2 regions of the Bacillus cereus group sp. BfR-BA-01316 genome follow, and region 1 is predicted to be linked to the other one. Evidence: riboswitches for the same ligand, from Rfam matches in the RefSeq annotation. Region 1 holds a riboswitch; the other holds the start of a gene.

Region 1 (3,916 bases):
TGTAATCATAAAATTAATCGTTTCTGGTGTAATGTACTCTGCTAAAGCAATAAAGTCGCCTTCATTTTCTCGGTTTTCATCATCACATACGATAACGACTTTTCCTTGTTTTAAATCTTCTAGAGCCTCTTCAATACGATGAAACATTGTGCTTCCCCCTTATAGAAATCCGTTTTCTTGTAAAAAGTTTTCGGTCATTGAGTCTGTTCTTTTTACGGGCTTTGAAATAAAGCGTTCAATATATTTACCAATCATGTCACACTCAATGTTTACGATGTCCCCGGCTTTTTTTTCTCCGATGACAGATTCGCTTACGGTGTGTGGGATGAGTGAGATTGTAATTGAAGATTCGTCTATATCAAATATTGTTAAACTAGTGCCATCAACAGCAACGGATCCTTTATGCAAACAATAGCGTAGTAATTCATCAGAAATTGCTATTTTGTAATAGTTGGCATTGTAATGTTGTTTTTTAGTTAAAATCGTACCGATGCCATCGATATGTCCGGTGACGAAATGTCCACCGAATCGTCCGTTTGCAGCCATTGCCCGTTCTAAATTCACTTTAGCACTTGGCTTTAGCATACGAAGTGATGTTGCTTTCATCGTTTCAGGCATTGCATCGACAGTGAATGAAGTAGTCGTAAAATTAGTTACGGTTAAGCAAGTCCCGTTAACCGCGATACTATCACCTAACTTAACATCTGATAAAATTTGATTTGCGTTAATAGTTAGCTTCATTGCTTCCCCGCTTTGAGTCATGCTTGATATCGTTCCTAACTCTTCTACAATTCCTGTAAACATTCCGTCACCTCGCTTTTTAAGGTTGCAACAATTTTTATATCATTACCAATTTGCTTCATCTCTTGAATTGTTAAGGAAAGTGCATCTTGCAACTTTGAAAAACCAGCTCCGCCAAATAAAGTGGGTGCATCTTTTCCACCAATTAATTTCGGGCTTATATAGGTCACGATTTCATTAAAACTATTTGTTTTTAAGAAGCTTGCATGTACCGCTTGACCACCTTCAACAAATAGAGAAAGGATTTGTTTCTCACCGAGTAGGGATAGGACATCTTGTATTTCAATTTGCTTCGTTTTCATTTGGAATATAGTTATATTTTCAGATTCATAAGAAGCTATTTTCTCTTTATTTACATCCTTACCGACAATAATCCATGTCGGAGCTAAGCCATCTGTTATGACATGAGAAGATGGCGGCGTTCTTAAGTGGGTATCTAAAATAACGCGTATAGGATGTTTACCTCCGTTTGGAATTCTTGTCGTTAAATGTGGATTATCAGTTATAACAGTATTCACACCGACAAGAATCACATCATGAGTATGACGATACTGATGAACGTCTGCACGTGCTTTTTCTCCTGTAATCCACTTACTTTCCCCCGTTACAGTCGCTGTTTTTCCATCTAAGCTCATTGCTGTTTTTATTGTTACAAATGGCCGTTTCGTTTTCATATAGTGAAAAAAGTATCGATTTAATAAAGTTGCTTCCGCTTCAAGAACACCAGTAGTTACCTTTATCCCAGCTTTTTCCAATCTCCTTGTTCCATTACCAGAAACGAGTGGATTGCAATCAAGGGTAGCAATTACAACCCGCTGGACTCCTTTTTCAATGAGTAATTCACAGCAAGGTGGTGTTTTTCCAAAATGGCTACACGGTTCAAGTGTTACATAAACGGTAGCACCTTTTGCTTTTTCACCAGCCATATGAAGTGCATGAACTTCAGCATGTTCTTCACCAGCACGCAAGTGAGCTCCTATTCCTATGATGTTTCCATCTTTTACAACAACAGCACCAACCATAGGATTTGGACTTGTCTGTCCGGAGGTACCTTGTGCTAACTGCAAGGCAATCCTCATATATTCTTGATCTGTCATTCTCTTCACCTCTCCTGAAAAAATCAAAAAACCCCAAGGATTTTATATCCTTGGGGTTTGGGAGACGTGATTTCTAGAAATATAGTTCGAATACGAAAGTATAGGAAAGAAACCTAACGATGACTGATATTTTGGCATAAGGAAAAAACCTAGCAAAATATCGAATTTTTCAAACGCTAGTCGTATCTTTTTATTTCAGTATAGAAACATAAGTATACAAAATAAAACATATATAAAGATTCAAAATGAACCTTTAAAAATATGCATACTGAAATAAAAGTGTATTCGCTATATATAATTACTAGAAAACATATCCTTCTCCCATCCAGACTATACTGTCGGCCCTAGAGTTTCACTAGATCCACCGTTTTCGAGTTGAAAACGGGTCACGGACTTAGAAGCTTACGCTTCATCACCGCCGGTTGGGAATTTCACCCGACCCCGAAGGATGTTGTTTGCTCACATTATAGCACAAAAAAGAAAAAAGCATAGTAAAAAACATTCGAATGTGAAGAATTGTTTGAAAATAGATGTAGGTCTGAAGGGAGATAAACGTAATAGAAATGTTGTAAGGGAAAGGGCTATACAGGAGTTGATCAAAAGAAAAAACATGCACAAAAAAATGTGCATGTTACGTCCAAAATTACTCTGCCTCTGGTGCTCTAACAACAGATTCGAATTTTCCCTTATGCGAAGCATCGCAATAAGGCATATTTTTTGATAGACCACAACGACATAAAGAAAATGCCGGTTTTGCTGGGAATACATTCCCTTGTGAATCGACTAATTCCACGTCCCCTGTAACGCGAAAAGAGCCATTATCATTTACTTTAATTTGTACTTTTGCCAACGTTATCCCTCCTTTCTAAACGCTTAATCTCATCATATAATTAGGGAGAGTACTTGACAATATAAAAAGAGCACTTTGTTTGAGAGAGAAGAGAGTGTTATAATAGTTTTTATAACTGACTAGAGTAAGGTGACGAAAGATGGATAAAAAATTACGAACACTACAAAATATTGCAAATGAGCGCACATGGGCATCATTTTTGAATGATAATCATCCATATAGTTTACTTCATTGGTCAATCGCAGGTGTAGGACAAGAACCGAAAGATGTTTGGTTACTTCAAGATGAGGTGACTTTTCAAACGACGGAATTCCCAACGCTAGATGAGGCAGTAAAGTGGATTTCTGAAAATATGGAACAAGTTACAGACGTTTTAGCGCAGTAAAAAAACAGGCTTATGCAAGCCTGTTTTTTGTTTCTTTTACATATGTGTTTAAAAATTGATCGATGGCATCTTCGTACTCTTCTTTATTTTCATTATAAGAGCAAGCGTGTGCACCATGTTCTGCAATATAAAGCTGTTTATTATTTTCTTTCGCTTCATAAAGTGATTTCGTCATATCAGATAAAATATAGTCATCATCTTTACTATGAATAAAGAGAACAGGATTGTTAATATTTTTTATACAATCAATTGGTGAAACTTCACGAATTGTATAGCCATCACGAACTTTTAAAAAGGCATTTGCTAAAGGTAATAAAGGCCATTTTGGTAAATGAAACTCAACTTTCAAACGATGTTGTAACTGTCCATAAAAATCAGAGAAAGGACAATCAGCAATATAAAAATCAGCACCATCTTCTACAAGTCCTGCATATTGAAGAAGAGTTGCAGCACCCATAGATTCACCATGAATTCCGAGTGTAATATTCGTTCCGAAACGATCTTTTAGCCAGTCAACTACTGACTTTAAATCATGTTTTTCATAATAGCCATAGCTTGTTGTTTTACCACCGGTTTTACCATGGCGGCGATGATCATAAATAAATACGTTATATCCTCTATTTAAAAATAAGTTTGCATATTTAACGGAATTCATTTTATTTACGGTCACACCGTGGCAAAAAATCATAAATTTATTGGAATGACCAGCTGGCATGTAATATCCGTGAAGTTCGTATCCGAATTGAGAAGGGATGTGAACCTCTTCTTTTTGAATAGCCTTAA
Region 2 (3,916 bases), on a different contig from region 1:
GTAAAGTACACCCAATACGTTCATACCCAGTTAACCGATATGTTACGATTGTCGCCTCTACTGGATTATTTTTTTGTAAAAGTGTATGCATTTCTTTCCATAATCTTTTAGCCAATTCACTTCTCATATATGGTATTCCAGTGAGAAAACGTTTCACCCACATCATTATTTCTGTATCCTGTTGAATTGGAATAAATTTCGTATTCGCCTGTTGTAAATTCGAAATGGTTTGAACGATCAATGATAATCTCTTCCAAAACGTTTCACCTATTTCACCATAGTGTAAACCATTTAAATACGTCGGAAAGGCAAAGTCACCTTCCCATTTGTTTAATTGCATGTTACCAGCAGTCGTTAACACATATGTATTATCATGTATACCTTGAACTAAATCCGTTTGTAACAACTTTGCAACTTCTTGATCATAATCAGCTCTATTTAATGATTTATAAATCCCAAACAAAAAAGAAATTTGAAACATATTCCCATCTTGTAATGTTTGCGATGATCTCTTTCCTTTTAATAAATAATAAATCGAAGAAACGGTTCTTTCACCATTCAATTGTTTTAAACAATATAATAAAGTATATTGTAGCTGCATTACCGCTTCCACCTCTCAGTCTAACTTCATTCCTTTTTCAATACGATTGCACATTAACCGCTATTCATTTAACTTATCATGTTCACACTACATGCTTGTATATATTCTATTGTATCAAACGAAATAACATTTAAGTATTTTGAAAATCTTATGAAATACTTCAAAAATAAGTTGACACTCTAATTGATAAGCATTATCATTATAATTTTATGTTGAAAAGTTTTAAAAACCGTTTTACAATAAGGTTATAATTTTTTGGCGAACTTTTCACATACATATTATCAGGAGGGAAAAAATATGGCAAAATATACAATCGTTGACAAAGATACTTGTATTGCATGCGGTGCTTGTGGTGCTGCTGCACCAGACATTTATGACTATGATGATGAAGGTATTGCATTTGTAACATTAGACGATAACCAAGGTATCGTTGAAATTCCAGATGTATTAATTGAAGATATGATGGATGCATTCGAAGGTTGTCCAACTGACTCAATTAAAGTTGCTGACGAATCATTTGATGGCGACTCTTTAAAATTCGAATAGTCTTTTATTAACTTCAAAAAATCCCCCTCATAAGTATGAGGGGGATTTTTTGCTCTCTTTTTCATTCTCACTAACAAAAAAACCATTAGCAGTTACGCTGCCAATGGTTTAACATTTTTAAGCATTTTTCATTTTTGCAAATACCCATACTTTCAAGCGTGAAAATAATGCTACAAATACAATTGTTACAACAATTCCTTTAATTACATTAAACGGTAATATCGCCGTTACAATAGTTTGTCGCATAATATCACTAGACATAGCTGGTGAATTTAAAAACCAAGTGTACGCTGGTAAAATAATAAAGTAATTTAACACACTCATAATAACTGTCATAGTAATTGTTCCTAGCATTAATCCTGTTGTTAAACTTTTTACTGTGCGATACTTTCGGAATAAGAATGCTGCTGGACCAATAAATAAACATCCTGCTATAAAATTTGCTACTTCTCCTACTGGTACTCCCGTTAAACTTCCTTGAATTCCGTAATGCAAAATATTTTTTATCGCTTCTACAATTACACCTGCAATTGGACTAAAAATTATCGCTGCAATTAAAGCTGGCACATCACTAAAATCAATTTTTAAAAATGGCGGAAGCCCTGGGAATGGAAAATCCAACATCATTAGTAAATATGCAATACTACTTAGCATCGCTACACTCACCATCTGCACTACACTGTTTTTTTGTTTCATCTTTCTCTCTCCTTTTCCATCGATCTTCTCATGGAAAGTGGAAAGGTTCTGCTATGCCTATTTTTTCATAGAACGAAAAAACCCTTTGTGATTTACACAAAGGGAGAATTTTAAGGCACATCAAACAGACGTTCAAATACTTATCTTTTTTGAACGCTTGAACCTCCATCTTCTCCCATCCAGACTATACTGTCGGCTTTGGAATCACACCAAATCCTGCCTTAACGGCTCGCGGGCTTAGAACGACATTATTAACTGTTCATCACCGCCGGTCGGGATTTTCACCCTGCCCCGAAGATAGACCGATATTCTATTTTCCACTTCATTATACAACAACATGATTGTATTGTGAACAAAAAAAGTGTAACTTACTAAAAATAAGTTATTAATTTTATATAATCAGAGAAACGATCACTATATTTTACAATACAACCCATATTTTTTATCCCGCATTAACGGGCAGTAAGACTCCCACCTCGAAATTCGGCAAATGCGAGGAAGTTAGGCGGGAGATCAACTGCCCGTAAAAGCCCGATTGGTGAGGGCTAATAATTAGTGGGGGGTGGAAAAAAACCCCCACTGATTAAAGTTTCACTTTATAATTCGGTATTTCTCTTATGAATCCCCTAGTCATATGTCGTCAAAAGTGATAAGATGTTGAATTGTTAAGATAAGAACATTTTCTGAGTTATGGAGGAAATGTCATGAAGAAAGATAAAAGACACTCTATTCGAGAAGCAATGAAAAAAAACTTAAGAAAAGAATACTTTTATTTGAAAAAAGAATTACTTTTCTACTGTCCAATTGATCTAGGCACATTCTCAAGAGAGACATACTACGCTACTTTTGACCAAGATGGCATAAGTATTTATCAGTATGATAAAAAAACAGAAAGTAAATTAAAATTGTGTGAACGTCATCCATGGAAGAGTTGGAATAAGGTAAAAGTTGATCACTATTTAACAACTTCTCAATTTATTTTCCAAGGTGAGCGAAACTGGATTTTATCCCTTTTCCAAAAAGGAAAAGAAGCTCAAAAAATAATTGAAGAACATACATCTTTACAAACGGAAGTTGTTTCCCGTCCGTTTTCCAAGAAACTTCCTGGTTTCCGTTCTGATACACCATTGAATAAATACATCGGTAGCATTTGTTACACTGCACTTATTGCATTTTTATTAAAATGGATGATTCCATTTCAAGCACCACAAATCGCCCTGTATTCTCTTTCAATTGGCTTTATGCTTCTTGGTTTACTTTGTCTTACAATTGGTCTAATCGAACCAACTATCGTACTATTTCGGACAAAAGAAAAAACAAGAACAAAAGTCTTTTACTTATATAGCTACTTAGCTATTTCTGGATTTATATGTGTCTTTATTTTTTGGTAAAAGAAACCGTCCCAAAAGATCTTTTGGGACGGTTTTTCGTTAGGAATAGGTTGCTCTTATTGTCGTATTTTGTTGTTAAGTCGATATTTCTTGTCGAAATGTCGATATAATAAGAGCTATGTTCGATATATTTCAATTTGCGTCGATATAATTTCATTTACTATCGCAATCTTAAATAAGAAGAAAATAAATCTATTCAAAAGTTATGCTTTTGGGACGTTGCCTTTACTTGACGTATAGTTGTTGGTTCGGATAGATTTGCTCTTGTCGCAATCCATTCCTCACTTTAATTTCCTCAACTGTCATACTAAATTTTCGAGCAATACCAACTAAAGTATCACCTTTTTGTACAATATATAGTGATGATGACACAACTTGATTTTTTTGTTCATTTAAAACAAGCAACGGATTCATCGCATTCCTTTTCTCCATCGTCCATCTCCCTTGATGCACTTCTAGATGTAAATGCGCTCCTCGCGATTCTCCTGTATTCCCTACCTCTCCAATTAGCTCTCCTTTTGAAATGTTATCCCCTTGAACTACATATCTCTTATTTAAATGCGCATAAACAGCCTCATATTCTCCATGTTTAATAAACACAACATTTCCATAACTACTTGAAAAATAAGACTTTGTCACCTTACCATTTTGAATAGCTGCAACAGGCGTTCCAATAGGCGCA

What was found. A riboswitch is a leader RNA that binds a small molecule or an ion and turns the genes downstream of it on or off. The one in region 1 is predicted to bind FMN.
Positions count from the first base shown of each region.
Region 2: another riboswitch for FMN. It lies ahead of MR071_RS17010 (ECF transporter S component); the one in region 1 lies ahead of ribD (bifunctional diaminohydroxyphosphoribosylaminopyrimidine deaminase/5-amino-6-(5-phosphoribosylamino)uracil reductase RibD).

Region 1 covers NZ_JAKUGX010000025.1:59,745-63,660, reverse strand. The annotation lists gene ribBA (bifunctional 3,4-dihydroxy-2-butanone 4-phosphate synthase/GTP cyclohydrolase II) at 1-147, opposite strand, end outside; gene ribE (riboflavin synthase) at 160-804, opposite strand; gene ribD (bifunctional diaminohydroxyphosphoribosylaminopyrimidine deaminase/5-amino-6-(5-phosphoribosylamino)uracil reductase RibD) at 786-1,898, opposite strand; FMN riboswitch at 2,208-2,351, opposite strand; gene MR071_RS18110 (CDGSH iron-sulfur domain-containing protein) at 2,542-2,748, opposite strand; gene MR071_RS18105 (DUF2552 family protein) at 2,888-3,133, shown strand; gene MR071_RS18100 (alpha/beta hydrolase) at 3,144-3,916, opposite strand, start outside.
Region 2 covers NZ_JAKUGX010000023.1:22,654-26,569, reverse strand. The annotation lists gene MR071_RS17020 (YpbB family protein) at 1-601, opposite strand, end outside; gene MR071_RS17015 (ferredoxin) at 899-1,147, shown strand; gene MR071_RS17010 (ECF transporter S component) at 1,265-1,843, opposite strand; FMN riboswitch at 2,007-2,146, opposite strand; gene MR071_RS17005 (hypothetical protein) at 2,548-3,234, shown strand; gene MR071_RS17000 (peptidoglycan DD-metalloendopeptidase family protein) at 3,460-3,916, opposite strand, start outside.